Regions from separate parts of the Methylobacterium sp. UNC300MFChir4.1 genome, predicted to be linked through region 1. Evidence: predicted binding sites of a transcription regulator. Region 1 holds the regulator's gene; each other region holds the start of a gene.
The links. The regulator LexA, encoded in region 1, represses DNA repair genes until DNA is damaged. The targets are predictions, from matches to a motif close to TGTTCNNNNTGTGTTCNG.

Region 1 (10,333 bases):
GGCCACCGCGAACAGCACCGTGAACATGTCGGTGGGGAAGCCCATCGCCTTGAGGGTGATGCCCGAGTAGAAGTCGATGTTCGGGTAGAGCTTCTTCTCGATGAAGTACTCGTCCTTGAGCGCGATCTGCTCCAGCTCCATGGCGACGTGGAGCAGCGGGTCGTCGGTCTTGCCGAGCTCCTTGAGCACCTGGTGCGTGGTGTTCTGCATGATCCGCGCGCGCGGGTCGTAGTTCTTGTAGACGCGGTGGCCGAAGCCCATCAGGCGGAACGGGTCGTTCTTGTCCTTGGCCTTGGCGACGTACTTGCTGACATTCTCGGGGGTGCCGATCTCCATCAGCATCTTGAGGGCCGCCTCGTTGGCGCCGCCATGGGCCGGGCCCCATAGGCAGGCGATGCCGGCCGCGATGCAGGCGAAGGGGTTGGCGCCCGAGGAGCCGGCGAGCCGCACCGTCGAGGTCGAGGCGTTCTGCTCGTGGTCGGCGTGCAGGATGAAGATCTTGTCGAGTGCCCGGGCGAAGACCGGGTTCACCTCGTACTCCTCGCACGGCACCGCGTAGCACATGCGCAGGAAGTTCGACGTGTAGTCGAGGTCGTTCTTCGGGTACACGAAGGGCTGGCCGATCGAGTACTTGTAGGCCATCGCGGCGAGCGTCGGCATCTTGGCGATCATGCGGATCGACGCGATCAGCCGCTGGCTCTCGTCCGTGATGTCGGTGGAATCGTGGTAGAAGGCCGAGAGGGCGCCCACCGAGGCGACCATGACGGCCATCGGGTGCGCGTCGCGGCGGAAGCCGGTGAAGAACCGGTTCATCTGGTCGTGCACCATGGTGTGGCGCGTGACCCGGTACTCGAAATCGGCCCGCTGGGCGGCGGTCGGCAGGGCGCCGAACAGCATCAGGTAGCAGGTCTCGAGGAAGTCGCCCTTCTCGGCGAGCTGCTCGATCGGGTAGCCGCGGTAGAGCAGCACGCCCTCGTCACCGTCGATGTAGGTGATCTTCGACTCGCACGAGGCCGTCGAGGTGAAGCCCGGGTCGAAGGTGAAGGCGCCGGTCTGGGCGTAGAGCTTGCCGATATCGATCACGTCCGGCCCGATCGTGCCGGTTTTCACCGGCAGTTCGATCGACTTGCCGTCCACGGTGATGGTGCTGGGTGCGCTCATGGATCGTGGACCCTTCTCTGGCGACGTGGCGGATGCCGGCCTCGGGCTGCCCGAGTCGGTCCCGGGGGCCTGAGCACACGCATTATGCTGCGGGTGCTCACAGCCATGGGTTACCCAAACGGCAGTGCAGCAGCAACGGGGTCGGTGACAACCCGCCCCCGTCGCCAAGCGAATTCCGCCAACCGATTTCCACCCAACGCAATCCGGGTCGGGGCCGGCAGTTCCCTGTCCGCTCCCGGTCCGCGCGCGGCGGTCCCAGCGCCGCCTCGTCCCCGCCTCGTCCCTGCCCTCAGCCCGGCCTCAGCCCTGCGGCGCCTGATCCCCGAGGCGCGCCAGGCTTTCCTCCCGGCCGAGCACCGCCATCACGTCGAACAGGGGCGGGGAGGTGGTGCGGCCGGTGAGCGCCGCGCGCAGGGGTTGGGCCACCTGCCCGAGCTTGCAGCCGGCCGATTCCGCGTACTGCCGCACCGCGCCCTCGGTGGAGGTCGCGCTCCAGTCGGGCAGCGCCTCGAGCACCGGCCGCACCCCGGCGAGGCGTCCGCGCCCCTCGTCGGAGAGCAGGGCGCGGGCCTTGTCGTCGAGCGCCAGGGGCCGCTGGGCGTAGAGGTAGTAGGCGCTGTCGAGGAGCTCGATCAGCGTCTTGGCCCGCTCCTTCAGGCCCGGCATGGCCTGGACGAGCTTGTCCTTGAGATCGGGCCGCAGCGGCGCCGACAGGCCGCGCTCCGGCCCGACGTTGGGCAGGATGGTCTCGATCGCCGCGACGAGGTCGGAATCGGCGCTGGTGCGGATGTAGAGGCCGTTGAGGTTGGCGAGCTTGGCGAAGTCGAACCGCGCCGCGGAGCGTCCGACCGCGCCGAGGTCGAAGGCCGCGACCATCTCGTCGGTGGAGAAGACCTCCTGGTCGCCGTGGCTCCAGCCGAGCCGCACGAGGTAGTTGCGCAGGGCCGCCGGCAGGTAGCCGAGATCGCGGTAGGCCTCGACGCCGAGCGCGCCGTGGCGCTTCGAGAGCTTGGCCCCGTCCGCCCCGTGGATCAGCGGGATATGCGCCATCCTCGGGATGTCCCAGCCGAGGGCCGAGAAGATCTGGCTCTGGCGCGCCGCGTTGGTGAGGTGGTCGTCGCCGCGGATGATCTGCGTGACGCCCATGTCGTGGTCGTCGACCACGACGGCGAGCATGTAGGTCGGCGTCCCGTCCGAGCGCAGCAGGACGAGGTCGTCGAGGTCCTTGTTGGCCCAGGTCACGCGGCCCTGGACGGCGTCCTCGACCACGGTCTCGCCCTCGGTCGGGGCGCGCAGGCGGATCACCGGCTTGACCCCGGCGGGGGCCTCGGACGGGTCGCGGTCGCGCCAGCGGCCGTCGTAGCGCGGGGCGCGCCCTTCCGCGCGGGCGGTCTCGCGCATCTGCGTGAGCTCCTCGGCGGTGGCGTAGCAGTGATAGGCGCGGCCCGCGGCCAGCAGCTCCTCGGCGACCGCGCGGTGGCGCTCGGCGCGGGCGAACTGGAAGACCACGTCGCCGTCCCAGTCGAGGCCGAGCCAGGAGAGGCCGTCGAGGATCGCGTCGATCGCCCCCTTGGTGGAGCGCTCGCGGTCGGTGTCCTCGATGCGCAGCAGCATCTTGCCGCCGGTGTGGCGGGCGTAGAGCCAGTTGAACAAGGCCGTGCGGGCCCCGCCGATATGCAGGTAACCCGTGGGCGAGGGGGCGAAGCGCGTGACGACGGCTGAGGACATCGGTCCGGTATGTTCCGGGGCTGGTCGCGGACGGGGCGCGACGGACGGCGAAGGGGCGGCGGAGCGGCGAGGGGCTCGACAGGGCGCCCGTAGCACGAAGAACCCGCTGTAGCACGGGCCGGCGGATGCGTTAAGAATCGCCCGCAGAATCGCCCGGCCCCGACGACAGGTCGCGCGGAGCGGGGCGGCGGCGATGCGGCGGATCGGCGCGAGGCGGGCGGACGGCGCGGTCGCGCTGATCGGCCCGCGCGCCCGAGCCCTTCCCGCCGCCCTCTTGGCCGCCCTCCTGGCCGCCCTCCCGGCGCTCCGCGACTGGGTCGTCGCCGGCCTCGCCCGCGAGGCCGAGCAGCGCCGGCTGTTCCCCTGGCTGGCGGTGGCCTTCGGCGGCGGGATCCTGGTCTACTTCGCGGCGGCCGACGGCGCGCCGAGCCTCGCCGCCCCCCTGATCGCGGCCGCCCTCGCGCTGGCGCCGGTCCCCGTCCTCGGCGCGCGGCCGGCGGCCCTGGCGGCGGCGCTCGCGGTGGCGGCCGCGTTCCTCGGCTTCGCGGCGGCGACCTGGCGGGTCTCGCAGGTCGCCGCACCGATCCTCACCCGCACCACGATCGGCCCGCTCGTCGGAACGGTCGAGGCCCTGGACGAGCGCGAGGTGGGCGCCCGGCTGGTGATCCGGGTGGAGAGCTTCGCCGGCCTCGCGCCGGAGGCGCGGCCCGCCCGGGTCCGGGTCTCGTTCCGGAAGACGCCGATCCCGCGTCCCGGGGACGGCGTCGCCGCCACGGCCCGGCTGCTGCCGCCCCCGGAGGCGGCCCGGCCCGGCGGCTACGACTTCGCCCGGGACGCCTATTTCCAGGGGATCGGCGCGGTGGGCTCGCTGATCGGCACCGTCACCGTCCGGGAACCGTCCGGGTCGCCGCCGCTGGGCCTGCGGCTCGCCGCTGCGCTCGACGCGGCGCGCAATGGGCTGACGCGCCGGATCGCGGAGGCCGCCGGCGGCCAGGCGGGTGCGGTGGCGGCGGCCCTGGTGACGGGCAAGCGCGGCCTCATCGGGCCGGCCACCAACGACGCGCTCCGCGCCGCCGGCATCTACCACGTGGTGTCGATCTCGGGCCTCCACATGGTGCTGGCCGCCGGCGTGGTGTTCTGGCTGGTGCGGGCGCTCCTCGCCGCGGTGCCGCTCTGCGCGCTCCTCTGGCCGATCAAGAAGATCGCGGCCGGCTTCGCCATGGTCGGCGTCACCGCCTACTGCGCCTTCTCGGGCTGGGACATCGCGGCCGAGCGCTCGCTGATCATGACCCTGATCATGCTCGGCGCGATCCTGGTGGACCGGCCGGCCCTGTCGATGCGCAACCTCGCCCTCGCGGCGCTGATCGCGCTCGCCCGGGAGCCGGAGGGCCTGCTCGGCCCGAGCTTCCAGATGTCCTTCGGCGCCGTGGCCGGGCTGATCGCCTGCGCGCGGCTGATCGACGGGCGGCTGCTCGTGCGCCCGGGGGCCGGGTGGATCGGGCGGCTCGTTGGGACCGGCCTGTCGGCGATCACCGGGACCCTGGCCACGACCCTGGTGGCGCAGGTCGCGACGGCCCCCTTCGCCACCTACCACTTCCAGACGGTCCAGCCCTTCGGCCTCGTCGGCAACGCCCTGACCCTGCCGCTCGTCTCCCTGGTGGTGATGCCCGCCGCGGTGATCGGCTGCCTTGCCTATCCCTTCGCCCTCGACCGGCCGGTCTGGTGGCTGATGGGGCAGGCGGTGGCCGGGATGCTGGCGATCTCGGACTGGATCGCCGGGTTCGAGCGGGCGGTCCTGGTGCTGCCGGCCTTCGGCGCCGGGGCGCTGGCCCTGCTGACCGCCGGCCTGCTGCTGGGGACGCTGCCGGCCTCGCGCCTGCGCTGGCTCGCCGTGCCGCCGGTCCTGCTCGGGCTCGTCCTCGCGGCCCGGCCCGACCGCTACGACCTCTACGTCGACCGGCAGGGCGCGGGGGCCGCGGTGCGGGGCACGGACGGGCGGCTCGCGGCCCTCGGCAGCCCTTCGGGCTTCGTCCTCGAGCAGTGGCTGAAGGCGGACGGCGACGGGCGGCGGCCCGCGGCGCTGATCGTCCGGTCGGGCAGCGGGCGCTGCGACCGGCTCGGCTGCACCGCCCGGCTGCCGGACGGGCGGGCGGTCGCCCTGGTCCGGGACCGGCGGGCCTTCCCGGAGGATTGCGCCCGCGCCGCGGTGCTGATCACGGGTCTCGCGGCGCCGCCCACCTGCACGGGGCCGCTGGTGATCGACCGGCGCGTCCTCGCCGCCCGCGGGGCCGTGGCTCTCCGGGCCGACGGCGACGGCTTCGCCGCGCGCTACGCCCGGGACGACGGCCGCGCCGTGCCCTGGCGGCAGGCCGCGGGGCGCGGGCCGGGACCTCCGTCGCCGGTCACCGCGGAGCCGGGCGACCGCCCCGCGGAGGACGGGGTCGCCGCGACGCCGGAGGCCGACGCCGCGCCGGGCGGAGACCTCGCCCCCGGCGACGCGCCGGCCGAGCCGCTTCAGTAACGGCGGACGAGGCTCACGAGGCGGCCCTGGATCCGGACCCGGTCGGGCCCGAGCACGCGGGTCTCGTAGGCCGGGTTGGCGGCCTCGAGGGCGATCGACGAGCCGCGGCGGCGCAGGCGCTTGAGCGTCGCCTCCTCGTCGTCGATCAGCGCCACGATGATGTCGCCGGTATTGGCCGTCTCCTGCTTGCGGATGACCACGAGGTCGCCGTCCAGGATGCCCGCCTCGACCATCGAGTCGCCGCGCACCTCGAGGGCGTAGTGCTCGCCGCCGGCCACGAAGTCCGGCGACAGGGTGATGGCGTGGCTCTGGTTCTGGATCGCCGAGACGGGCGTACCGGCCGCGATCCGGCCCATGACCGGGATCGAGATGGCGCGGCCGGACTCGTCGATCATCCGCGTGCTCGCCGGGGCCGGCGGCTGCTTGGACTTACCGCCCTCGACCACGCTCGGCGTGAAGCGGCGCGGCTCGGCGGGGGCCTGAGTCGCCGGAGCGGCCTGGGTCAGGCTCTCGGGGATCCGGATCACCTCGATGGCGCGCGCCCGATTCGGTAGGCGCCGGAGGAAGCCGCGCTCCTCGAGTGCCGTGATTAGCCGGTGGATGCCGGATTTCGACTTGAGATCGAGGGCATCCTTCATCTCGTCGAACGACGGCGGGACACCGCATTCCTGCATCCGGCTCTGGATGAATCGCAGGAGGTCCAGCTGCTTGCGCGTGAGCATCGACGGGGGACTCGCGGCTTGGCGGACCGCCACGTGACGGTCTCCGAAACAAATCACGAACAGGTTAAACGTTCCGCAAGTGTTCCGCAAGAGCGGCACCGCTCGGCCCGGCGCGCCGCGGGCGCGCCCGCGGGAGAAGGTCGAGAAACGCATTGACGGCGCAAGCGGAGCCGTTTCAATGCATCGCGGCGCCCCGCCGGGAAGGCGGCGGATCCGGGGTGCGGGCTGGGACCCTCTTGGAATGACGAGGATGCGACGTTCCGCAGCTCTGCTGCCCCTCGGCCTCGCCGCCCTCGGCCTCGCCGGCTGCACCACCGGATTCTCCTACATCTCGCGGAACTACGTGGCGCTCACTCCCCAGGTCGTCACGATCGGCTGCAAGGAGCCCTACGAGGTCTACGACAACCGGCAGCTGCGCCGGATGCTGATCGTGTCCAACGCCCTGCGCGAGTATACCGGCTGCAACCTGAGCGAGGTCCGGATCGATCCGGAGCCGGGCGCCACCCGGGTGAAGCGCTTCCGCACCGCCGCCCGGGCCTATCTCGACGAGACCGTGCGCGAGGATTGCCGGATCACCGGCGAGACCGTGTTCGATCCGCTGAAGACCGAGTTCGCCTACGCCTGCGACGCGCCGATCGAGAAGCGCGGCACCGTGGTCCCCCGCCTGCCGGGCCGCAATCCGGGCCTCGGCGTGCGCTGACCGGCCGGCGGCGCGTCCTCAGGCGCCCGGCTTCGGGAAGGTCCGCTCCGCGGCGTCGCCGGCGGCGGCCAGCAGGGCGCGGGCGAAGGCCCGGGCCTCCGTCCGGTCGAGCACGATCGCGGCGGTGACCGGCGCACCGCCGAGGTCGGCGAGGGCGAGTTCCAGGCGCACCCCGTCGGGCACGGCGCTCGCCTGAAGGCTCCAGCCGGAGCCCCGGTCCGTGCTCTCCGCCATCGTGTTCCTCCCGCATGCCCGGCACGGCGCCGCGCGCCCACCGGAACGGCCAGGCCCGGGACCGCTCCCGGAGCCGCGCTCCGATCTTCCCTGCCTCGCCTGTCCGCGTTCCTCAAGGCCACAGGCCGCGCGGGGGTGGAGATGCGCGCCGTCGCGGATGCCGGCGGCCGCATCGCGGCGACACGGGGCGGCACGGGGCTGCGCCCGCGCCGCGGCGCGGGCGAGGGCAGGGGCGGCCGGGATGGGGGCCGGCCTCGGGGCGATTGACGCGAGGCCGCCGATGATGTCTCCCGCGGGCTCCGATCAGGTGGAGTTCGAACATGCAAGAGATCTGGTTCCGCACGGGCGAGGCCACGGTGCTGGCGGCCGAGGGCCAGTACACCGACGCCATGCCGGAGGTGCTGATCGGCTCGGTGCGCGGCCCGGTCGGTCAGGCCTTCGCGTCGATGATGGGGCAGGTCCAGGGCCACACGCGGATGTTCGTGGTGCGCGACCTCAACCAGCTCGTGCGCCCGGCCACGATGATGACCACCAAGGTCACGATCCACACGGCCGAGTATGCCGAGCTCCTCGGCGGCGTGGTCCAGGCCGCCACCGGCGACGCGATCGTGGACTGCATCATCGAGGGCATCCTGCCGAAGGACGGGCTCGACGAGCTGTGCATGATCATCATGATCTGGCTCGATCAGCGCTGCGCCGAGGACGACAACCTCGACCAGAAGGACCTCTACCGGACCAACTACGAGGCCACGAAACTCGCCATCGCCCGCGCCCTCAAGGGCGAGCCGACGGTCGACGAGCTGATCGCCAACCGGAAGACCGTGAAGCACTACGCGCTCGACGGCGTGATCGAGTACTGAGCGGGCCCGCGTCGCGCATCCTGCCGGCTCAGGTCCGCCTCAGCCCGGCGGGATGCGCCCCACCGAGCAGAGGGTCCGCATCGCGCTGCTGCCCGGGTCGGTGTAGCAGGACGCCGACCAGCCGTTCTGCTGGATGAACGACTTGCGCCGCTCCGCCAGCGCGGTCCGGTAGGCGGTGGCGATGATCGGCTCGACGGTCGCGGCCGGTTGGCCGACGAGGATCTCGGAGGCCACCGACAGGTCGCGGAAGAAGGTCGCCGAGGGACTCGGCTCGGCGGAGGTCGCCTGCACGATCGGCTCGGCCCGGCAGGTCACGTCGAACTTGATCGGGCCGGCCACGCGGATGTCGATGCTGGGGCCGGCGCGCTTGCCGACCCGGCCGCCGATCGCGTCGGCGATCTGGCGGGTGAGGTCGTCGCAGCTGTCGGCCCGGGCGGCCTCCGCCAGGAGGGGCAGGGCCGCGCAGGCGGCGAGGAGGAGGCGCGGGACGGCGAAGCTCGACATCGCCGCACTCTACGCGCGGCGCGGGGCCTGTCGAGGGGCTGGTCGAGGGCCGCTCGAAGGGCCGGCCTCAGTGGAAATCCCGGCTGGGGAACACGCGCCGGTCCGGGGGCACGCCGAAATCCGTGTTCTCGGGCGGCAGCTTCATGCCGGCCTCGCGCAGGTCGCGCAGGGCGGCGGTGAGGTCGCGAAACCCCTCCGCCACGAGGTGGACCACCCCGTCCGCCCGCTGGATCCGGCCGCGCACGGCGAGGAACCGCGCCTGCATGGCGATCCGGCGGTTCGCCTCGAACACGGTCTTCCAGACGATCACGTTGGCGATACCGGTCTCGTCCTCCAGCGTCAGGAAGACCACGCCCTTGGCGGTGCCGGGCCGCTGGCGGATCAGCACGAGCCCCGCCACCGTGACCCGCGCCCCCTGGGGCAGCGCCGGATCGAGATGGGCCCGGGCCGGGATCGCGCCGATCCGGGCGAGCCGCCCCCGGAAGAACGCGACCGGGTGCCCCTGGAGCGACAGGCCGGTGGCGGCGTAATCCTCGGCCACGGTCTCGGACGGGGCCAGGGGCTGAAGGTCCACCGTCGGCTCGTGCCGGAACAGGCCGTCATCGGCGTGCCACGCGAAGAGCGGCAGGGGTGCGTCGAGGAGATGGGCGCGGCGCTCGCTCGCATCGGCCTTGGCGGCCTTGCGGGATGACGTCCCCTCCAGGGTGCGGACCATCCACAGGGCGGCGCGCCGGTCGAGGCCGAGCGAGCGGAACGCGTCCGCCTCGGCCAGCCGCTCCAGGGTGTTGCGGGGCAGGGCGAGGGACGCCTGCAGGCCCTCGATGCTGGCGTAGCCGTTGGCCCGCAGCCGCACGAGCCGGCGCATCGCGGCCTCGGGCAGGCCGCGCACGACGCGCAGACCGATCCGCACGGCGTGCAGCGCCGGATCCCCGGCCGGCTCCAGGGTGCAGTCCCAGTCGCTGGCGTTGACGCAGACGCCCCGCACCTCGACCCCGTGGGCCCGGGCGTCGCGCACCAGCTGGGCCGGCTGGTAGAAGCCCATCGGCTGGGCGTTGAGGATCGCGGCCAGGAAGACGTCGGGGTGCCGGCACTTCATCCAGGCCGAGGCGTAGACGAGGAGCGCGAAGCTCGCCGCGTGGCTCTCCGGGAAGCCGTAGGTCGAGAAGCCGCGGATCTGCGCGAAGCAGCGCTCGGCGAAGTCCTGCGGGTAGCCCCGGCGGGTCATGCCGCCCACGAACTTCTCCGCGAAGCCGCCGATCGAGCCGACGTGGCGGAAGGTCGCCATCGCCCGGCGCAGCCCGTCGGCCTCGGCCGGGGTGAAGCCCGCCGCCGTGATGGCGATCTGCATGGCGTGCTCCTGGAACAGCGGCACGCCGTAGGTCTTCTGCAGGACCTCCTTCAGCTCGTCCGCCGGGCCGTGATCCGGGTGCGGGGCCGGGTACTCGACCGGGTCGATCCCGGAGCGTCGCCGCAGGTAGGGATGGACCATGTCGCCCTGGATCGGGCCGGGGCGCACGATCGCGACCTGCACCACGAGGTCGTAGAACTCCCTGGGCTTCAGGCGCGGCAGCATCGACATCTGCGCCCGGCTCTCGACCTGGAACACGCCGACGGAATCGGCCTTCGTCAGCATCGCGTAGGTCGCGGGATCGTCCTGCGGCAGGTCGGCCAGCGTCTCGTAGAAGGTGCCGTGATCCTTCTCCAGGAAATCGAGGCCGCGCTTGAGGCAGGTCAGCATGCCGAGCGCCAGCACGTCGACCTTCATCAGGCCGATCGCGTCGATGTCGTCCTTGTCCCACTCGATGAAAGTGCGGTCCGCCATGGCGCCGTTGCCCACCGGCACGGTCTCGTCGAGGCGGCCGCGGGTCAGCACGAAGCCGCCGACATGCTGCGACAGGTGGCG
Region 2 (10,333 bases), on a different contig from region 1:
GGAGCGCCTGCACCTCCAGGATCACGTCCTGGGGCCGCTTGGCCTTGCGCTTCTGGCGGACCAGCCTGTCGCCCAGGATATCGCCCTCGGAGACGACGGCGAGTTCGCCCGCGGTGAAGCCCGCCTCCAGGCCCCAGACGGCCACGGCCGCGTCGGTGCCGCGCTTGAGCGCGTAGACGTCGGTGAGCCGGGTGATCGCCACGGGCTTCCTCAGGCCGTGGTCGGTGAGCACACCGCAGAGCCGGTCGCGCGACCCGTCGGACCAAGCTCCCAGGATCACGTGATGACCGGATCCCTGGAGATCGCGGATATGCGCCACCGCGGCGTCGAACACGCTGGCATTCTCGTCGGCCCGCTCGGGGGCGAAGCTCCGTCCGGCCTTGGCGCCGCAATCGATCACCGCGCGCTCGGACGATTCGGGCTGCGCGAACGGGGTCAGCCGCGCCACGGTGGCGGTGCCGATCCGCTCCTTCAGCTCGTTCGGCGTCAGGTAGAGGGCGCGGGGCGGCAGGGGCTTGTAGGGGGCGACGCCGGGCTGCGGCGTCTTCATCGCGCCCTCGCGGGCCTGGTAATAGTCCTGGACGAGCGCGATCCGCTCGGCGGCAGCGTCCTCCACCTGCGGGTCGAAGACCAGCGGCACGCCGCCGAGGTAGTCGAACAGCGTGTCGAGGTGGTCGTAGAACAGCGGCATCCAGTGCTCGAGGCCGGCGTAGCGCCGCCCCTCGCTCACCGTCTCGTAGAGCCGGTCGTCCCGGGTCGCCGCCCCGAAGCTCTGGATGTAGTTCTGGCGGAAGCGGCGGATGGTCTCCGTGGTGAGCTGGACCTCGCTCATCGGCATCAGGTCGAGCGAGCGGAGCTGCCCGGTGGTGCGCTGCGTCTCCGGGTCGAAGGCGCGGATCGATTCCAGCGTGTCGCCGAAGAAGTCGAGGCGGATCGGGGCCGGCAGGCCGGGGGGCGACAGGTCGAGGATGCCGCCGCGGACCGCGTACTCGCCGGTGTCGCGCACCGTCCCGGTGCGCAGGAAGCCGTTGGCCTCGACCCAGGCCACCACGTCGTCCATCGACACGACGTTGCCGATCGCCGCCGAGAACGCCTCCTTGGCGATGTGGGCGCGGGGCGGGACCCGCTGCACCAGGGCGTTGACCGTGGTGCAGAGGATGCGCGGGCGGTCCTCGGCCGAGCGGGTGCGGGCGAGGCGGGCGAGCGCCGTCATCCGGGCGGCGGCGACCGCCGTCGTCGGCGAGACCCGGTCGTAGGGCTGGCAGTCCCAGGCCGGCAGGCTCATCACGTCCATCTCGGGCGCGACGAAGCCGAGGGCCGCCTGGAAGGCCGCCGAGCGCCCGGAATCGCGCGCCACGTGGACCAGCACCGCCGGCGCGTCGACGGTGGGCGCCAGGGCGCGGGCGAGGTCGGCGAGCGCCAGCGCGTCGAAGCCCTCCGGGGCGTTCGCCAGGACCGGGCTGTCGCCGCGCTTGAGGGCGTCGATCGCCCGGGCGAGCGCGGAGGATTTCGGCAGCGCGAAGCGCGCGACCTGCGGCTTGGCGGCGGGGGCGGGGGGCTTCGGCTGAGGCTTGGCCATCGGGTCTTTCGCGGGAAATCCCGCCGGGCGCGTCAGGGGAGGAGGTCGGGTGGCGTTAGCCGATCGGGCCGCCGCGATAAAGCGTCCCCGGGGTCACGGCTGAACGCATCCTATATGGCGGTTCTGCCGCGGCATGGAACGGCTGTTCGGCCGCGCTTCGGGAACACGCGCGGCCCGGCCCAGAGCACCTTGCGGATCGCCTCTCCCAGGGGGAAGAGACGGCCCCATCGTCTTTGCGAGCGCAGCGAAGCGATCCAGCGGCGCCGCACCTTCGGACGTCGCGCTGCCCTGGGTCACATCGCTGCGCTCGTGATGACGGAGCGGGCCGCATCGGCCGAGCTTTTCGATCGGATGAGACGGAAGCCCGCGGCTTACGCCCCTCAGGCGTCCGGCCCGACGATCTCCGCCAGCGCCGCCTCGACCCGGCCGCGGAAGAAGTCCGCGTTGGGCATGTGCTCGGTCATCGCGGCGGCGCGCGCCGTCGCCTGCCGCAGGATCTCGGCGCGGAGTGCCGGATCGGAGCGCTCCATCATCTCCAGCATGATGCGCACCACCAGCTCGGTGGCGATCGACCGGGCCGGGTGGTCGTAGTTGGGCTTCGGTTCGTCCATCGCGGGCTCTCTCGACCGGTCGCTCTCAGGAGTGGATCGGCGCGTCGTGCCGGTGGAACGCCCGCACCCGCCGCCAGACCGACGTGTCGTAGTTCGTGGGCGTCTCGACCTCGCCGGTCAGCCACTTGAACAGGTCGCGGTCCGGCACCTCGATCAGCGCCTCGAACTGGTCGAGCTCCGCTTCCGAGAGGTCGCCGATCTCGGCATCGGCGAAGCGGCCCATGATCAGGTCCATCTCGCGGATGCCCCGGTGCCAAGCGCGGTAGAGGAGGCGGCGGCGGCGCGGATCGAGGTCGGCGCTCGTGCGGGTGGTGCCGGACATGGATGTCGGACCTCGGCTCAGGGAATCGCAGGGCCTAGATAGGCGTCCGGGTCCGGCGGATCCAGAACGGGGCCGCGGCCGGGCGGGTTACAACCGGGGCGCGAGAGGCCAAAAACGAATTGCCTCCGGCGGGCGGTCCGTTATCTCGGGCTGCAACGCCCCGGACGGGGCGGCGAGCGGGAGTCCAACGATGCCGAAGGCGATCCGGGTCTACGAGTACGGCGGTCCCGAGGTGATGCGCTTCGAGGACGTGCCCCTGGCCGAGCCGGGTCCCGGGCAGATCCGGGTCAGGCAGGCCGCCATCGGCGTCAACTTCATCGACATCTACTTCCGCACCGGCGCCTACAAGTCCCCGCACATGCCCTACACCCCCGGCAAGGAGGGCGCCGGCACCGTCACGGCGGTGGGCGAGGGCGTGACCCAGTTCAAGGCCGGCGACCGGGTCGCCTACGGCTCGGTGGCGGACGGCTGCTACGCCGAGGAGCCGGTGATCCCGGCCTCGGCGGCCGTGCCGATCCCCGACGGGGTCGACGAGAAGACCGCCGCCGCCATGATGCTCAAGGGCCTGACCGTCGAGTACCTGCTGCACCGGACCTACGCGGTGAAGCCCGGCGACACGATCCTGTGGCAGGCCGCCGCCGGCGGCGTCGGCCTGATCGCGTGCCAGTGGGCCAAGCACCTCGGCGCCACCGTGATCGGCACCGCCGGCAGCCCCGAGAAGGCGGAGCTCGCCAAGCAGAACGGCTGCGACCACGTCATCCTCTACCGCGAGGAGGACGTGGCCAAGCGCGTGCGCGAGATCACCGGCGGCAAGGGCGTGCCGGTGGTCTACGACGGCGTCGGGCAGGCGACCCTGATGGGCTCCCTGGACAGCCTCGCGCCGCTCGGCCTGCTGGCGAGCTTCGGCTCTGCCTCCGGGGCGATCACCGGGCTCGACCTCGGCCTGCTGGCCCCGCGCGGCTCGCTCTACGTGACGCGCCCGACGCTCGCGACCTTCTCGTCGAACCGCGCCACCCTGGAGGAGGCGGCCGCCCGCCTGTTCAAGGTGGTCCGCGACGGCGCGGTGAAGATCGCGGTCAACGCCACCTACCCGCTGGCCGAGGCGCAGCAGGTGCACCGCGACCTCGCCGGCCGGGAGACCACCGGCTCGATCGTGATGCTGCCGTAGGGACCGACCGTGACGCCCGGCAACGCCGACCTGCTCCTCGTCGTCGACGTGCAGGTCGACTTCCTGCCGGGCGGGGCGCTCCCCGTCCCGGGGGGCGACGCGGTGATCGGCCCGATCAACGACCTCCAGCACCGCTTCCGGCACGTGGTGCTGATGCAGGACTGGCATCCGGCCGATCACGTCTCCTTCGCCGAGACCCATCCGGGGCGGGCCCCGTTCGAGACCGTGACGCTGCCCTACGGGCCGCAGGTGCTGTGGCCGCGCCACTGCGTCCAGGGCAGCCCCGGGGCCGCCTTCGCGCCGGACCTCGCCACCAACCGGGCGAGCCTGGTGGTGCGCAAGGGGCTGGATCCGCGGGTCGACAGCTACTCGGCCTTCCTGGAAGCCGACCGGGCCACGCGCACCGGCCTCGCCGGGGCGCTCCGGGAGCGCGGCATCACCCGCGTCGCCGTGTGCGGCCTCGCCACCGATTTCTGCGTCGCCTGGAGCGCGCTCGACGCGCGCGACGCGGGGTTCGACGTCCTCGTGGTGGCGGACGCGGTGCGCGGGATCGACGTGGACGGGTCGCTCGCGCGGGCCTGGGCGCGGATGGAGGCGGCGGGCGTCCGCCGGATCGCCGCGGCGGAGATCGGCTGAGGGCGTGCGGGGACCGGGAGGCGAACCGCCGCACGCCGCGCGGGAGACCGGCCCCGCGCCGACGCGTTGGCCCGACATCAGCATCCGACAGGAGCCTGCATGTCATCCAAGCACCCGAAGACCGACACGCCCACGGACGCCGACCTCAAGGGCAATCCCGGGATCGGCACCTCGAAGGGGATGAGCGGCGCCGACCCGGCGGATCTGCAGGCGGATTCGACCTTCGAGGGCGACGTCGACAACGAGACGAAGCTCGACGGCGGCGTCGACCCCGACCACCGGCCGCGCAAGAACGCGTGACCGAGAACGCGTGACCGGATGCCCGGGCCGGTGCGGCCCGGGTCGATCTCAGCGACTGCGCGCCGGCGCCTTCGGCCGCTGCGGTGCGGGGGCCGCGGGCTTGGCGCTCGGGCCGCCTGCCGGAACGTAGACCTGGGCCGGGCTCGCGGTGTAGCCCCGGAGCTGGGCCGCGTTGGCGGCCCCGAAAGCGGATGTGCCGTCCGCGCGGGCGGCGCCCGCCGCGAGGGCCGATAGAAGCGCGGCGGCCAGGGCCAGGCGGGCGGGCTTCGGCATCGACAGGGTCCTTGTGTTCGCGCGGGCTCGAGAAACCCTGATCCGGACCGGATCGCTCCGCTCTGCGATCGACCCGGCCTTCCCGACGTGCGGAACCGCACAGGCGCCGTGTCGTGCATGACGGCGGCGGCTCCATCGCTTTCCGGTTGATGCTTCCCCACCGTCGTCGTTGCGAGTGGAGCGAGGCGATCCAGGGCCAGAGCCACGCTGACCGATGTCCTGCTGCCCGGGGTCACTTCGCTGCGCCCGTGATGACGGAGCGTGGGCCTGCCCCGGAGGCCGTGTCAGAGCGCCAGCCCGAGCTGGAGCGGCGCCTCCGGCGCGTCCTGCGCGAAGCCCGACAGCGACACCCCGATCAGCCGCGCGCTGCGGCGCAGGGGGAACAGGCCGGCGAGCAGGTCGAGGCCGATCCGCTCCAGGGCGGCCCGGTCGGCCACCGGCACGGCGAGGGACTTCGCCCGGGTGACCTGCGCGAAATCCGAGAACTTGAGCTTCAGGGTCACGGTCCGGGCGCGCATGCCCTTGGCGTCGGCGCCCGCCCAGACCTTGTCGAACAGCGGCGCCAGCCGGGCGGCCAGGACCTCGAAAGCGGCCGTGTCGTCCGAGAAGGTGGTCTCGGCGCCGATCGACTTGCGCACCCGGTGGGCGCGCACCGGCCGCGCGTCGATGCCCCGGGCGACCGCGTGGTAGTAGGCGCCCGCGGAGCCGAAGGTCTCGCGCAGGCGCTCCGGCGTCCAGGCGCGCAGATCCGCCCCGGTCTCGATCCCGAGCCGCTTCATCTTCGCCTCGGTGACCGGGCCGACGCCGTGGAACCGGCCGATCGGCAGCGCCGCCACGAAGTCCGGCCCCATGGCGGGGGTGATGACGAACAGGGCGTCGGGCTTGCGGTGGTCGGACGCCACCTTGGCGAGGAACTTGTTGTACGAGACCCCGGCCGAGGCGATGAGCCCGGTGCGCTCCAGGATCTCGGCCCGGATCGCCTTCGCCACGGCCGTCGCCGTCGGGAGGCCCAGGAGGTTCTCGGTGACGTCGAGATAGGCCTCGTCGAGGGCCACCGGCTCGATGATGGCCGTGTGCCGGGCGAAGACCGCCCGGATCTCCTCGGAGACCGCCCGGTAGACCTCGAAGCGCGGCTTCACGAACAGCAGGTCCGGGCACAGCCGCCGCGCGGTGGCCGACGGCATGGCGGAGCGGACACCGAATTTTCGGGCCTCGTAGCTCGCAGCGGCCACCACCCCGCGCTCCCGGGAGCCGCCGACCGCCAGCGGCCGGCCGCGCAGCGACGGGTCGTCGCGCTGCTCCACGGAGGCGTAGAACGCGTCCATGTCGATGTGGATGATCTTTCGGAGCGCGACCTCCGGATCCATCGCCGCCTCGGGTCCCGACCAAGTTCCTGATCTGTTCCGAAAGACCGCGCGGGGCGGGCGGGGTCAAGCCGCGTCGGACGCGGCGTCAACAGGAGTCCGGTCCGCGCCCGTCATCGCGAGCGCAGCGCGACGTCCCCGAGCGCAGCGCATCCCTGGATTGCTTCGCTGCGCTCGCAAAGACGGGGTCTGCCGTCAGGCGACGCTGCCGTAGAGGTCGTAGGCCTCGGCCCGGTCGATCTTCACCGTGACGATGTCGCCGACCCGCACCGGGCGCCGGAACGCGGCGTGGACATTGCCGTCGATCTCCGGCGCGTCGGCCTTGGACCGGCCCCGCGCCACCCCGCCCTCGACCGAATCGACGATGACGGGCAGCCGCTTGCCGACCTTGGCCCGCTGCAGCCGGAGCGCGATGCCGTTCTGGGTCTCCATGAACCGGCGCTTGCGCTCGGCCTTCACCGCCGGCGGCACGAGGTCGCCCAGCGCGTTGGCGGTGGCGCCGGCCACCGGCTCGTACTCGAAGCAGCCGACCCGATCGAGCTTGGCCTCCTGCAGCCAAGCGAGCAGCTCCTCGAACTCGGCCTCGGTCTCGCCGGGGAAGCCGACGATGAAGGTCGAGCGGATCGCGAGGTCCGGGCAGGTCTGCCGCCAGCTGCGGATCCGGTCGAGCTGGCGCTCCTGGTTGCCGGGGCGGCGCATGCGCTTGAGCACGGAGGGGCTCGCGTGCTGGAGCGGCATGTCGAGATAGGGCAGCACCTTGCCCTCGGCCATCAGCGGGATGACCTCGTCCACGTGCGGGTAGGGGTAGACGTAGTGCAGCCGCACCCAGGCGCCGAGCTCGCCGAGTTCCTTGGTGAGGTCGTAGAACTTGGCGCGGACCTGGCGGTCGCGCCACGGGCTCTCGCTGTAGCGGATGTCGACGCCGTAGGCGCTGGTGTCCTGGCTGACGACCAGCAGCTCCTTCACGCCGGCCTTCACCAGTTTCTCGGCCTCGCGCAGCACGTCGGCGGCGGGGCGGCTGACGAGGTTCCCGCGCAAGCTCGGGATGATGCAGAAGCTGCAGCGGTTGCTGCACCCCTCCGAGATCTTCAGGTAGGCGTAGTGGCGCGGGGTGAGCTTGATCCCCTGCGGCGGCACGAGGTCGAGGAACGGGTCGTGGGCCGGCGGCACCGCCTCGTGGACGGCCGCCACCACCGACTCGTAGGCCTGGGGCCCGGTCACCGCCAGGAGGTCGGGGTACTTCTCGCGGATCTCCTCCGGCTGCGCGCCCATGCAGCCGGTGACGATGACGCGGCCGTTCTCCGCCATGGCCTCGCCGATGGCCGAGAGCGACTCCGCCTTGGCGGAATCGAGGAAGCCGCAGGTGTTGACGATCACCACGTCGGCGCCGTCGTGCCGCCGGGCCAGCTCGTAGCCCTCGGCGCGCAGATGGGTGAGGATCCGCTCGGAATCGACCAGCGCCTTCGGGCAGCCCAGCGAGACGAACGAGATTTTCGGGGCGGCGCCGGGAGCGGGGCCGCGGGGAGCGGGCGTGGCGGTCATGGCATTCGGGTCGGACAGTCCGGCGGGGCGATCGGCCGCCCGGCGCGCGGGACCAGGAATTCGGGGTCGCGCTCCTATACAGGCTCCCGCGCCTCCGCGCGAGGCCGGCCGCCGCAGGGGTGCCCGGCCCTGCGCGCGAGCCTGAGCCCGGGCGCGGATCCTATCGCTACGGCAGAGCTTTGCGGCCGGCTCCTCAGACCCCACATCAGGATTGGGCGGCGCGGCCCTGCGCCCCGGACACGGCCCGCCCGCGCGCGGCGGCGGGGCCTGCGTGGAACTGCCGCTTCCCCCGCGGCATCGCCTGTGCGACGGCAGCGGATGACGCACAGCCCGAGGATAACGGCCCCGAACCCGGTCATGTGGACCCGAGAGATCCCCTTCATCGATCCCGTCGCGGCGGCGGCCCGGCTGCGCGCCCTGCCCGGGCTCGCCTTCCTCGACAGCGCCATGCGGCACGACCCGCTGGGGCGGCACTCGATCGTGGCCGCCGACCCGTTCGCGCGGTTCCGCTACCGCGACGGGCGCGCGACCCTCGACGGGAGGCCGGTGGCGGGCGGCCCGATGGCCGCGCTCCGGGCCTGCCTCGAACCCTACCGGCTCGAGGCAGGCCCGGAGCCGTTCCCCGGCGGGGCGATCGGGTACCTCGCCTACGACCTCGGCGCGGCGCTGGAGCGGGTGGCGCCGCCCGCCCGGCGGGCGGGGCTCACCGACGACATCGCGCTGAACCTCTACGACACCGCGCTGGTCGTCGACCACGCCGCCGGCACGGGCCGGCTCGTCGCCACGGGTTTCCCCGAGACCGCGCCGGACGCGCGGCGGGCCCGCGCGGAGGCGCGGCTCGCCCGCTTCGCCGACCTGCTCGGCGGCGCGGAGCCGCCGGTCCCGGCCCCTGCCCGGACGGCCCAGCCGCTCGCGTGGCGCTCGAACTTCGACCGCCAAAGCTATGAAGAAGCAGTCGAAAAGGTCCGCACCTACATCCGGGCCGGCGACATCTACCAGGCCAACATCGCCCAGCGCTTCGTCGCCGACCTGCCGGCCGGCTTCGACCCGTTCGCCCTCTACCGGCGGCTGCGCGAGACCAACCCGGCGACCTTCGGGGCCTACCTGGAACAGGAGGGCCTGACCGTCGCCTCGTCCTCGCCGGAGCGGTTCATCCGCCTCGACGGACGGCACGTGGAGACGCGCCCGATCAAGGGCACCGCCCGCCGCCTCGACGACCCGGCGGCCGACCGGGCGGCGGCCGAGGCGCTCCAGGCCAGCGTCAAGGAGCGGGCCGAGAACGTCATGATCGTCGACCTACTGCGCAACGACCTGTCGCGGGTCTGCCGGCCGGGCACCGTCGCCGTGCCGACCCTGTGCGGCCTGGAGACCTACGCCAACGTCCACCATCTGGTGTCGGTGGTGACCGGCGACCTCCGCGACGGGCTCGACGCCCTCGACCTCCTGGAAGGGACCTTCCCGGGCGGCTCGATCACGGGCGCGCCGAAGATCCGCGCCATGGACATCATCACGGAGATCGAGGGCGACGCGCGGGAACTCTACTGCGGCGCCATCGGCCGGATCGGCTTCGACGGGGCGCTCGACACGTCGATCGCGATCCGCACCGTGTTCATGGACGCGCGGCAGGCGGTGCTGCAGGCGGGCGGCGGGGTGACGCTGCTGTCGGAGCCGGGCCCGGAATACGACGAGACCCTGGCCAAGGCCGCCCGCGTGTTCGAGGCCTTCGCATGATCCTCGTCCTCGACAATTACGACTCGTTCGTCTTCAACGTCGTCCGCTACCTGGAGGAGCTCGGCGAGACGGTCCGGGTCGTGCGCAACGACGCGCTGGACGTGGCCGGCATCCGGGCGCTCGCCCCCGAGGCGCTGGTGGTCTCGCCCGGGCCCTGCACCCCCGCGGAGGCCGGGATCTCCCTGCCGGCGATCCGGGACCTGTCGGGGGAGGTGCCGATCCTCGGCGTCTGCCTCGGCCACCAGGCGATCGGCGCGGCCTTCGGCGGCACGGTCGCGCGGGCGCAGCGGCCCCTGCACGGGCAGATGACGCCGATCGCCCATACGGGCGCGCGGCTGTTCTCCGGGCTGCCGGCGCCGATGCCGGTGGGGCGCTACCACTCGCTGGTGGTGACGCCCGGGCCCGCGATGGACAGGCACCTCTCGGTCGACGCGGTCTCGCAGGAGGGGGAGGTGATGGCGCTGTCGCACCGCACCCACCCGACCTACGGCATCCAGTTCCACCCGGAATCGGTCCTGACCGAGGGCGGCCACGCCCTGTTCGCCAATTTCCTGGATCTCGCCCGCGCGTGGCGGGAGAGGCCGGAGGGGCGCCGCGATGCTGTGGCGTGACGGGGCGCTTCTGCCCGGAACCACGGCTCCGCTCGACCACACCGACCGCGGCCTGACGCTCGGCGACGGCCTGTTCGACACCGCACTGGCGCTCGGCGGCCGCGTCGCCTTCGAGGACGCCCATATCGCCCGGCTCGTGGCCTCCGCGGAGACGCTGGGGATCCCCGCCAAACCCGAGCGGATCCGTGCGGCCATG
Region 3 (10,333 bases), on a different contig from region 1:
GGTCGGGGGCGCCACGAGCAGCTCGACGCGGCCGCCGAACGGCACGAACGGGGTCGACCAGACCAGGACCGGGATGTTGACGGCCGTGTCGGGATCGTTCCGGCCATCGGTGCGGCGATAGGTGAACGTGTTGATCGCGTAGAGACCCTCCGGCAGCGGCGCGCCGACGGCGAGGCCGACCTGCTCGCCCGGAACCGTCGTGGTCTGCGCCTGCGCGATCGTCGAGGTCATGCCGACCGTGAGCGCGACCGTGCCGGCCGCGAGCCAGTTCTTCATCATTTTCTCATTCCTTCCCAAGGTCATACGGCGTCCGTCCCGCATTCGGCACTTCCCTGCCGGTCTGCTCGCCTATCGCGGCTGCCGGCTTCGGACCTGCCGAGCGCCCCCACGGAGCCTGCCCGTCTCAACGTCTGCGACTATTCTACAGAGACCTGCGGAAAGACAGTGGAATGCTCGCCGAAACGCCACAACCGGCCGAACCGTTGCGCAAAAGCCGCATTTTTGCGGCGATGCAACACTGTCCACAGACCCTGCTCGGATCGCGGTTTCGGCAAAATATCGTTGAACGGTCAAGCTGTTGCCGGCCCGGGCCGCGGGAGAATCCGGCAAAGGAGGGAGGGTGATCGGGCAGGCCGCCGGTCCGGACGCGCGGGCCGGGATCCGGCTCCGAGCCGGTCGGCGGCGGGTCCGGAGCCGGATCCGGCCGCTCGAATCACCGTCCGCGGGCGCGGGGTCCGGCCGAGACCCGGCAGAAACTGCCGCGCCGGCCCGGGAGCGGGTGATCCGTCGCGTCGGACCCGCGCCCGCACTGCACGGGCGGGGGCGGGGGCGGGGGCGGTGGCGCGTCCGGCACGGTCGCCGGTGCGTGCGATGCCCGCCCCCTCCGCCGCCGCGCTACTCCGCGGCGCGACCGCGGCTCGCGGGTGAGGCTGGCCGCCGCTCCAGCACCTCGCGCAGGAACCGGCCGGTATGGCTGGCCTTGGCGCGGGCGATCTCTTCCGGCGTGCCCTGCGCCACCACCCGGCCGCCGCCGTCGCCGCCCTCGGGACCCATGTCGATCACCCAGTCGGCGGTCTTGATCACTTCGAGGTTGTGCTCGATCACCACCACGGTGTTGCCCTGGTCGACCAGCTCGTGGAGCACCTCCATGAGCTTGGCGACGTCGTGGAAGTGCAGGCCGGTGGTCGGCTCGTCGAGGATGTAGAGGGTGCGGCCGGTGGCGCGCTTCGACAGCTCCTTGGAGAGCTTCACGCGCTGCGCCTCGCCCCCCGACAGGGTGGTGGCCTGCTGGCCGACATGGACGTAGTGCAGGCCGACCCGCTTCAGGGTCTCGAGCTTGTCGCGGATCGCCGGCACCGCCTTGAACAGCTCGGCCGCCTCCTCGACGGTGGAGTCGAGCACGTCGGCGATGGACTTGCCCCGGTACTTCACCTCCAGAGTCTCGCGGTCGTAGCGCTTGCCCTTGCAGACGTCGCAGGTGACGTAGACGTCCGGCAGGAAGTGCATCTCGATCTTGATGACGCCGTCGCCCGAGCAGGCCTCGCAGCGCCCGCCCTTGACGTTGAACGAGAAGCGCCCGGGCTGGTAGCCCCGCGCCTTGGCCTCGGGGAGGCCCGCGAACCAGTCGCGGATCGGCGTGAAGGCGCCGATATAGGTGGCGGGGTTCGAGCGCGGCGTGCGGCCGATCGGCGACTGGTCGATGTCGATGACCTTGTCGAGGTGCTCCAGCCCCTCCAGCCGCCCGTAGGGGGCCGGGTGCTCCAGGGCACCGTTCAACTTCTTGGCGACGGCCTTGTAGAGGGTGTCGATCACCAGGGTGGACTTGCCGCCCCCCGAGACGCCGGTGATGCACGTGAAGGTGCCGAGCGGGATCTCGACGTCCACGTCCTTGAGATTGTTGCCCCGCGCGCCGAACAGGCCGAGCTTGCCCTTCCGGCCCTTGCGGCGGGCGGTCGGGGTGCGCACCGCCATCGCGCCCGTGAGATACTTGGCGGTGAGCGAGGCGGGGTTCGCCAGCACCTCCGCGGGGGTGCCCTGCGCGATGATCTCGCCGCCGTGGATGCCAGCGCCCGGGCCGACATCGACCACGTAATCGGCCTGCAGGATCGCGTCCTCGTCGTGCTCGACCACGATCACCGAGTTGCCGAGGTCGCGCAGGCGCTTGAGCGTGCCGAGCAGCCGCTCGTTGTCGCGCTGGTGCAGGCCGATCGAGGGCTCGTCCAGCACGTAGAGCACGCCGGTCAGGCCGGAGCCGATCTGCGAGGCGAGGCGGATGCGCTGGCTCTCGCCGCCCGAGAGCGAGCCGGAGCCGCGGGCGAGCGTCAGGTATTCCAGGCCGACATCCACCAGGAAGCTCAGCCGGTCGCGGATCTCTTTCAGGATCCGGACCGCGATCTCGTTCTGCTTCGCGGTCAGCTTCCCGGGCAGGTCCGAGAACCACCGGTGCGCCTCGGAGACCGAGAGGGCGGTCACGTCGGCGATGTCTGCCATGGCGACCTTCACGGCCAGAGCCTCGGGCTTCAGCCGCTTGCCGCCGCAGGCGGCGCAGGGCGTCTCGCTCATGAAGCGCCCGATCTCCTCGCGCACGGCGTCCGAGTCGCTCTCCTTGTAGCGGCGCTCCAGGTTCGGGATGACGCCCTCGAACGGCTTGTTGACCGTGTACTTGCGCAAGCCGTCGTCGTAGGCGAAGCGCACCGCCTGCTTGCCCGAGCCGTAGAGCACGATGGCGCGGGCCGTCTCCGACAGGCTCTGCCAGGGGACGCCCGTCTTGAAGCCGAAATGCTCGGCGAGCGCCTCGAGCGTCTGACCGTAATAGGGCGAGGTCGACTTCGCCCAGGGGCCGACCGCGCCGCGCTTCAGGCTTAAGCCAGGGTCGGAGATCACCAGCTCGGGATCGATCCGCATCTCGTGGCCGATGCCGCTGCAGGTCGGGCAGGCGCCGAACGGGTTGTTGAACGAGAACAGCCGCGGCTCGATCTCCGCGATGGTGAAGCCCGAGACCGGGCAGGCGAAGCGCGACGAGAAGGTGACGGTCCGCGGCGCCTCGCCCTCGGGGGCGTCGGCGAACACGATCTCGGCGACGCCGTCGGCGAGTTCCAGCGCGGTCTCGAAGGAATCGGCCAGCCGCGAGCCGATATCGGCCCGGACCACGATCCGGTCCACCACCACGTCGATGTCGTGCTTGAACTTCTTGTCGAGCTTGGGCACATCGTCGATGGCGTAGTATTCGCCGTTCACGCGCAGCCGCTGGAAGCCTTTTTTCTGGTATTCGGCGATTTCCTTGCGGTACTCGCCTTTCCGCCCGCGGACCACGGGCGCGAGCAGGTAGAGCCGGGTCTTCTCCGGCAGTTCCAGCACCCGGTCGACCATCTGCTGGACGGTCTGGCTCTCGATCGGCAGGCCGGTGGCCGGCGAGTAGGGGATGCCGACCCGCGCCCAGAGCAGGCGCATGTAGTCGTAGATCTCGGTCACCGTCCCCACGGTCGAGCGGGGGTTCTTCGAGGTGGTCTTCTGCTCGATCGAGATCGCCGGCGACAGCCCGTCGATCTGGTCGACGTCGGGCTTGGACATCATCTCCAGGAACTGGCGGGCATAGGCCGAGAGCGACTCGACGTAGCGGCGCTGCCCCTCGGCGTAGATCGTGTCGAAGGCGAGCGACGACTTGCCCGAGCCCGAGAGCCCGGTGAACACGACGAGCTTGTCCCGCGGGATGGTCAGGTCGACGTTCTTGAGATTGTGCTCCCGGGCACCGCGGATCGCGATGACCCGCCGGTCCTCGACGGGGGCCGGCGCGGCGTCGAACAGGGCCTCCAGCTTGGCGTCGAGGGCGGCTTCGGTCCGGGCCGCGGGCGCTTCGCCCTTCGCGCGGGCCGGTTTGGGCAGGGCTGCCTTCGTTGAGCCTGCCTTCGTCGAGGCTGCCTTGAGGGGCGTCTTGGGAGCGGCTTTGGCGGCGCCGGCGCGGCTTGCGACACGACTTCCAGCTTGGGCTTTGGCCATGAGGGCGGCGGTCTTTCGAGGCGTCGACGCGGTCAGAGTCGGATTTCGCGCGCGGGCCAGCCGCCGCACCGGCCTCATGTCGAGCCCGAGGGGGCTCACGGCAAGATGCGGCCGGCGGGACGCAGGCCCGTCATGCGCCGCCCTTGCTAGAACGAAACGCGTACGTCGGCAACCGCTCGGTGAACGCGCCGCCGTCTCCGCGGGCGCAGCGCGGCGGCCCCGATGGCGCCACACGGACGAGGCGCGCGCCGGGCTCCCTCCGCTGCGCGGGACGACGCGGTGCAGCCAACGGCCGCGATCAGAGTCCGGCGGCCCCAGGTTCGCCGTACCTTGATTCGCCAAACCTCGGGATCCGCCAAACCTCGGGTTTCGCCAAACCTTGGCCCACCTTCGGTGTTGCACCGCGGGGGCTGAGATCCACGTCGCCGAATCCCGCCCTCAGATCCACATCCCGACCCGTATCGATGCCAGCGCTCGACCTGACCGCTCCGGTCGCCATCCCCGGGGCCGACGACCGGACCGCGGCCCGGCAGAGGCTGTCCACCCGGCTGCTGTTCCTGATCGTCGGCCTCGCCAACGCCACCTGGGCGCCCCTGGTGCCGCTGGTGAAGGACCGCGCCGGCCTCGACGCGGCGGGGCTCGGCCTGCTGCTCCTCACCTTCGGCGTCGGCTCGATCCTGGCGATGCCGAGCGCCGGGGCCGCGGCCGCGCGGCTCGGCTTCCGGCCGGTCCTGCTCGCCGGCACGCTCGCGATCGGCCTCGCCCTGCCGGTGCTGGCCGTGGGCTCCGGGCTCGTGCCGCTCACCGGGGCGCTGCTGCTGTTCGGGGCCGGGATGGGGGCGGTGGACTGCGTCATGAACCTGCAGGCCGTCGCGGTGGAGCGCGCCGCCGGGCGCCCGATGATGTCGGGCTTCCACGGTCTCTACAGCCTCGGCTGCATCCTGGGGGCGCTGCTGGCCAGCGTCCTGATGGGCACCGGCCTGGGCGCCGGCTGGAGCGTGCTGATCCTGGTCGCCGGCATCGTGGCCCTGTTCGCGGCCGCCTGGCCGGGCATCCTTCCGGCCGGCGGGACAGGGGGAAGCGGCGGGCCGGCCTTCGCGCTGCCCCGCGGCCCGGTGCTGGTGCTGGGCCTGCTCTGCTTCGTGGTGTTCCTGACCGAGGGCTCGGCCCTCGACTGGAGCGCGGTGTTCCTGATCCAGCAGCGCGGGCTCGATCCGGCCTGGGCGGCGCTCGGCTACGCTTCCTTCTCGGTCACCATGACGGCCGGCCGGCTCGGCGGGGATGCGATCGTGGCCCGCCTCGGCCGGCGGCCCGTGGTGATCCTCGGCGGCCTGCTGGCGGCGGCCGGCCTCGCGCTCTCGGTCGTCATCCCGGCCTGGGAGGCGGCGCTCGCCGGCTACGCCCTGGTCGGGGCGGGCTGCGCCAACATCGTCCCGGTCCTGTTCACGGCGGCGGGGCGCCAGACCGCGATGCCCGCGCGCGTGGCGGTGCCGGCGGTGACGACGCTGGGCTATGCCGGGGTGCTGGCGGGGCCCGCGCTGATCGGCTTCGCCGCGCAGGCGCTCGGCCTGCCCGCCTCCCTGCTGATCGTGGCGGCGCTGCTCCTCGGCGTGGCGGCGGCCGGCCGGTCCCTGCGGGTGTGACCCCTCACGCCTCGGCGTTGCGCGCCATGAAGGTGGCGGGCGTCCCGTCCTCCGGGTTCACGAAGACGATGTCGGTCGGCGCCCGCCGGGGCGTGTCGATCGACAGGAACACCACCGGGTCCCCGGGCTCGAGCGCCGGCATCGCGTGGACCGTGCCCTTCTCGAAGAACAGGAGTTGGCCCGGGCCGAACGCCGTCTCGGCGGCCGGATCGCCCAGCCAGACCCGGCCCCGGCCCGAGAGGCAGTAGAGGTACTCGTCGCAGGTGGCGTGATAGTGCGGCGGGGTCGGCCGGTAGACTCGGAACACCCGGGCGCTCGCCGCCTCCCGGTCGGTCAGGTAGGTGTCGACCAGGAGGGTCTCGGCGCTGTCGGGCAGACCCGCCGCCAGCGCCGTCACGTCGAAGAGGCCGGTCCCCGCCGCGTCCGCCATCACGTCCTCCTCAATCGGAAAACCCTTCGAGCACGATCTTCCCCCTGGCGCGCCCGCTCTCGACCAGCGCGTGGGCGCGCCGCAGGTTCGCGGCGTCGATCCGCCCGTAATGCTCCCCCAGGGTGGTGCGCAGGCGCCCGGAATCAACGAGGCGGGATATCTCGTCGAGGAGCGCCCCCTGGGCGGCGATGTCGGCGGTGGCGAACATCGAGCGGGTGAACATGAACTCCCAGTGCAGCGACAGGCTCTTGCGCTTGAGGAGCCCGACGTCGAGGCGCTCCGGATCGTCGATCAGGGCGAGGCGGCCCTGCGGGGCGATCAGCTCCACGATCGCGGCGAGGTGGGCGTCGGTGCTGGTCGTGGAGAAGACGAGGCCCGGCGCGCCGATCCCCAGGGCCGCCACCTCCGCCGCCAGGGATCTGGAATGGTCGACCACGTGGTGGGCGCCGAGGTCCCGGCACCAGGCCGCCGTCTCAGGCCGCGACGCGGTGGCGATCACGGTGAGGTCGGTGAGTTCCCGGGCGAGCTGGATCGCCACCGAGCCGACGCCCCCCGCGCCGCCGACGATCAGGATCGCCGGGGCCGCGCCCGGCACCGGCTTGTCCCCGTCGAGCCGGTCGAACAGGGTCTCCCAGGCGGTGATCGCGGTGAGCGGCAGGGCGGCGGCCTGCGCCCAGTCGAGGCTCTTCGGCTTGTGCCCGACGATGCGGGCATCGACGCAATGGTATTCGGCGTTCGTCCCCGGCCGGGTGAGGTCGCCCGCGTAGAACACCGCGTCGCCCGCGGCGAAACCCTGGACCTCCGCGCCGGCGGCGACGACGGTGCCGGCCGCGTCCCAGCCGAGCACCTTGGTGCCGCCTTCCTCCGGCTCGGCCCGCCGCCGGACCTTGGTGTCGACCGGGTTCACCGAGACCGCCTCGACCTTCACCAGCAGGTCGCGCGGGCCGGGCTCGGGCTGGGGCAGGTCGAAGTCGACCAGGGCCTCGGGATCGGTGATCGGCAGGGACTTGCGGTAGCCGACGGCGCGCATGGTGATCTCCTCGGAGTGTCGCCGCAGGAGATGCCGCCCGCCTTCACGGGCCGCAAGTACGCACATAAAACGCCACTAGTGCCGGAAATGATACCGTCGGAGACAGCCCATGCCCCGCACCCGCCGCCACACGGGCGCCTGCAGCCCCGGCTGCGCCGTCGAGGCGACGCTCCGGCTCATCGACGGCAAGTGGAAGGGCGTGATCCTCTACCACCTGCTGGAGGGGACCCTGCGCTTCAACGAGATCCGGCGGCGCCTCGCCAGCGTGACCCAGCGCATGCTCACCAACCAGCTGCGCGAAATGGAAGCCGACGGCCTGATCACCCGGACGGTCTACGCCGAGGTTCCTCCGAAGGTGGAATACAGCCTGACCGAGCGGGGGCGGTCCCTCGATCCGGTCATCCGCGCGCTGAAGACCTGGGGTGATCTGCACGCGGAATTGGCAGATACGACTCAAAACGCCGCCTGATTGGGCAAACCGGTGCCGAATATGGGCGCGACCACATAACCGGATCTTTATGACTTGGCCGGAAGGTGGCGCATCTCCTGCCGGACGGTTCCAGAACTTCCGATGCCGATCCTCGCCTCGCTCCGCGCCCGCATCCTGGCGGTGGCGCTCGCCCCGTGCCTCGCCTTCGCGGGGGCGGCGGGCCTCGCCGTGTCGGACCAGTGGGCGCGCCGCGCCGAGATGGGCCGGGTGGAGGGCCTGGTCGGCCTCGCCTCCCGGATCAGCGCCTTCGTGCACGAGGCCCAGCGGGAGCGCGGCGCCTCGAGCCTGTTCCTGGGCGCGAAGGGCGCGCAGTTCGGCCCGGAACTGGCGGCCCAGCGCGTGCGCACCGACGCGGCCCTCGCCGGGCTTCCCGAGGCCATGAAGGCCGCGACGGGCTTCGGGCCGGTCTTCCAGGCGCGCGGTGAGGGCTTCGCGCGGGCGCTCACCGGGCTGGCCGCGCAGCGCCGGGCGGTCGACGCCCTGACGGCGGCCCCGCCGCAGGCCGTGGCCTACTACACGGGCCTGATCGGGGAGGGGCTCGGCCTGGTGCGGGCCATGGGCGGCGCGATCGACGAGGCCGGCCTCGCCGCCCGGGCGAACGCCTACGCGGCCTTCCTGGCGCTGAAGGAGGCCGCCGGCCAGGAGCGGGCCGCCGCCTCGGCGGTCTTCGCCTCCGGCACCCTCGACCTCGCGGCCGCCCGCCGCCTCGCGACCCTCGCGGCCGACCAGGCGACCTATGCCGGCCTGTTCCGGGCCGGCGCCGAAGCGGGGCAGGCGAACCTGCTCGACGCCGCGGAGGCGACCGAGCCGTCCCGCGCGGTCGCCCGCCTGCGCGCGGGCGTGCAGGAGACGATGCCGGGGACACCCCCGGCCTTCCGCGACGCGCCGGGGTGGTTCCGCCTCGCCACGCAGCGGATCGACGCCCTCAAGGGCGTGGAGGATCGGCTCACCGCCGACCTGGTGGCGGCCGCGGGGGCGGCGCACGCCCGCGCCGAGCGGATGCTGGCCCTCTGGGCCGCCGGCGGGCTCGCCCTGTTCGCCCTCTCGGCCGGCCTCGCGGTCTGGCTCGGCACGGCCATCGCCCGGCCGCTCTCCCGGATGGCCGGGGTGCTGACCGCGATCGGCCGGGACGCGGGCACGGCCGACCTGACCATCCCGACCGGCGGGCCGCGCGAGGTCCGGGCGATCGCCGCGGCCGCCCTGGCGTTCCGCGACAGCGTCGCCGAGCGCCGGGCGGCCCGGGCCGCGCAGGAGCGGCTCGCCGCCGAGACCGCGGCGGCCCAGCGCGCGGCCGCCCTCGGCCTCGCCGACAGCTTCGAGCGCCAGGTCGGCGGGATCGTCGAGGCCGTCTCGGCGGCGGCGGCCCAGCTGGAGGCCTCCGCGCACGGGATGGCGCGGGCCGCCCAGGACACGACCGATCTGAGTCGGGCGGTGGCGGTGTCGGCCGATTCGGCCGCCCGCTCGGCCGACACGGTGGCGGCGGCCACCGAGGAGCTCACCGCCTCGGTCCGGGAGATCGGCGTGCAGGTCGGGTCCTCGGCGGACCTCGCGGCGAACGCCACGCGGAGCGCCGACGGCATGGCCGGGGAAGTCCACCGCCTCGCCCAGGCGGCCGGCAGCATCGGGGAGATCGTCGCGATCATCTCGCAGATCGCCGGCCAGACCAACCTGCTGGCGCTCAACGCCACCATCGAGGCGGCCCGCGCCGGGGAGGCCGGCCGCGGCTTCGCGGTGGTGGCCGCCGAGGTCAAGACGCTCGCGGAGCAGACCGCCAGGGCCACCGAGGAGATCGCCGGCAAGGTCGCGGAGATCACCGGATCGACCGAGGCCTCGGTCCGGTCGATCGGCGGCATCACGGCGGTGATCCGCGACCTCGCGCGGATCGGCGCCGAGATCGCCGCCATGGTCGAGCAGCAGGGGGCGGCCACCGCGGAGATCGCCCGGACCACCGCGCAGACCTCGCAGGACACACGCGGCGTCTCGGGCCACATGGCCGGTGTCGGCGCGGCGGCCGGCACGGCGAGCCAGGGCTCCGCCCAGGTGCTGCGGGCGGCGGCCGACCTGTCCCGGCAGGCGGGCGACCTGCGCGGCGCCGTCGAAGGCTTCCTGGCCCGGGTCCGCGCGGCCTGAAGAGAGGCTTCCGGCGGGTCGAGCCCCCTGGCGGCGTCGGGAACCGTCTCGGCGCGAGGCGGCCCGGGGAACCGATGACGGGCTTGCGGCCGCCACGACACGCCGCGCTCCCTGGGCGGCACGGCGATCCAGGGCTTCGAGGCCGAACGAGCCCACCGCCACGAAGGCTCCGCGCCGGCCGCGAGAGGGCACGGGGACGGTGCACGCCCGGAACCCCGGGGCTTCAGCGCGGGATCCGGGCCGGATCGCCTCCGGGTTTCCGGCCCCGTCGGGAATCAGTCGGGAATCGCGAAACCGATCGACAGACACAGGGCCGCGACGGCCGTCAGGGCCATGGCGGCCTGACGGACCTGACGCCAGCGCGCGCTGCGCGCGCGCTCCTCCGGGCTGGCGCCGAGCTGGAGCTCGTCGTCGAAGCCCGTCACGAAGGATTCGAAACTCGGGAAGGCGCGCCGCGCGAGCCAGATCCACACGCCGACGGCGATCAGGCCGAGGACCCAACCGCCGTAGGTAAACGCATCGTCCAACATCCGGCGCAGCCCTCGAGACGACGCCCCCCTCGCGACTTATTCTACGGGAAGTTGCGAAGATTGCCTAGGCGGAAGAAGGGCTTC

Region 2: the regulator LexA is predicted to act here: its motif matches at 6,278-6,295, upstream of dinB (DNA polymerase IV).
Region 3: the regulator LexA is predicted to act here: its motif matches at 4,144-4,161, upstream of uvrA (excinuclease ABC subunit UvrA).

Annotation. Positions count from the first base shown of each region.
Region 1 is NZ_FOCS01000011.1:35,573-45,905, reverse strand. Features, by position in the region: gene gltA (citrate synthase) at 1-1,161, opposite strand, end outside; gene gltX (glutamate--tRNA ligase) at 1,462-2,889, opposite strand; gene BMY19_RS16075 (ComEC/Rec2 family competence protein) at 3,083-5,410, shown strand; gene lexA (transcriptional repressor LexA) at 5,404-6,132, opposite strand; gene BMY19_RS16065 (hypothetical protein) at 6,383-6,832, shown strand; gene BMY19_RS16060 (hypothetical protein) at 6,851-7,066, opposite strand; gene fae (formaldehyde-activating enzyme) at 7,387-7,926, shown strand; gene BMY19_RS16050 (hypothetical protein) at 7,966-8,430, opposite strand; gene BMY19_RS16045 (error-prone DNA polymerase) at 8,498-10,333, opposite strand, start outside.
Region 2 is NZ_FOCS01000009.1:134,513-144,845, forward strand. Features, by position in the region: gene mfd (transcription-repair coupling factor) at 1-1,579, opposite strand, end outside; gene BMY19_RS14405 (hypothetical protein) at 1,960-2,190, opposite strand; gene BMY19_RS14410 (FAD assembly factor SdhE) at 2,216-2,512, opposite strand; gene BMY19_RS14415 (quinone oxidoreductase family protein) at 2,703-3,680, shown strand; gene pncA (bifunctional nicotinamidase/pyrazinamidase) at 3,690-4,316, shown strand; gene BMY19_RS14425 (hypothetical protein) at 4,416-4,616, shown strand; gene BMY19_RS14430 (hypothetical protein) at 4,665-4,889, opposite strand; gene dinB (DNA polymerase IV) at 5,174-6,256, opposite strand; gene rimO (30S ribosomal protein S12 methylthiotransferase RimO) at 6,449-7,795, opposite strand; gene pabB (aminodeoxychorismate synthase component I) at 8,153-9,526, shown strand; gene BMY19_RS14450 (anthranilate synthase component II) at 9,523-10,137, shown strand; gene BMY19_RS14455 (aminotransferase class IV) at 10,124-10,333, shown strand, end outside.
Region 3 is NZ_FOCS01000026.1:7,698-18,030, forward strand. Features, by position in the region: gene BMY19_RS25285 (transporter) at 1-279, opposite strand, end outside; gene uvrA (excinuclease ABC subunit UvrA) at 895-3,996, opposite strand; gene BMY19_RS25295 (MFS transporter) at 4,461-5,639, shown strand; gene BMY19_RS25300 (cupin domain-containing protein) at 5,644-6,069, opposite strand; gene BMY19_RS25305 (zinc-binding alcohol dehydrogenase family protein) at 6,080-7,099, opposite strand; gene BMY19_RS25310 (winged helix-turn-helix transcriptional regulator) at 7,209-7,568, shown strand; gene BMY19_RS25315 (methyl-accepting chemotaxis protein) at 7,671-9,719, shown strand; gene BMY19_RS25320 (hypothetical protein) at 9,995-10,249, opposite strand.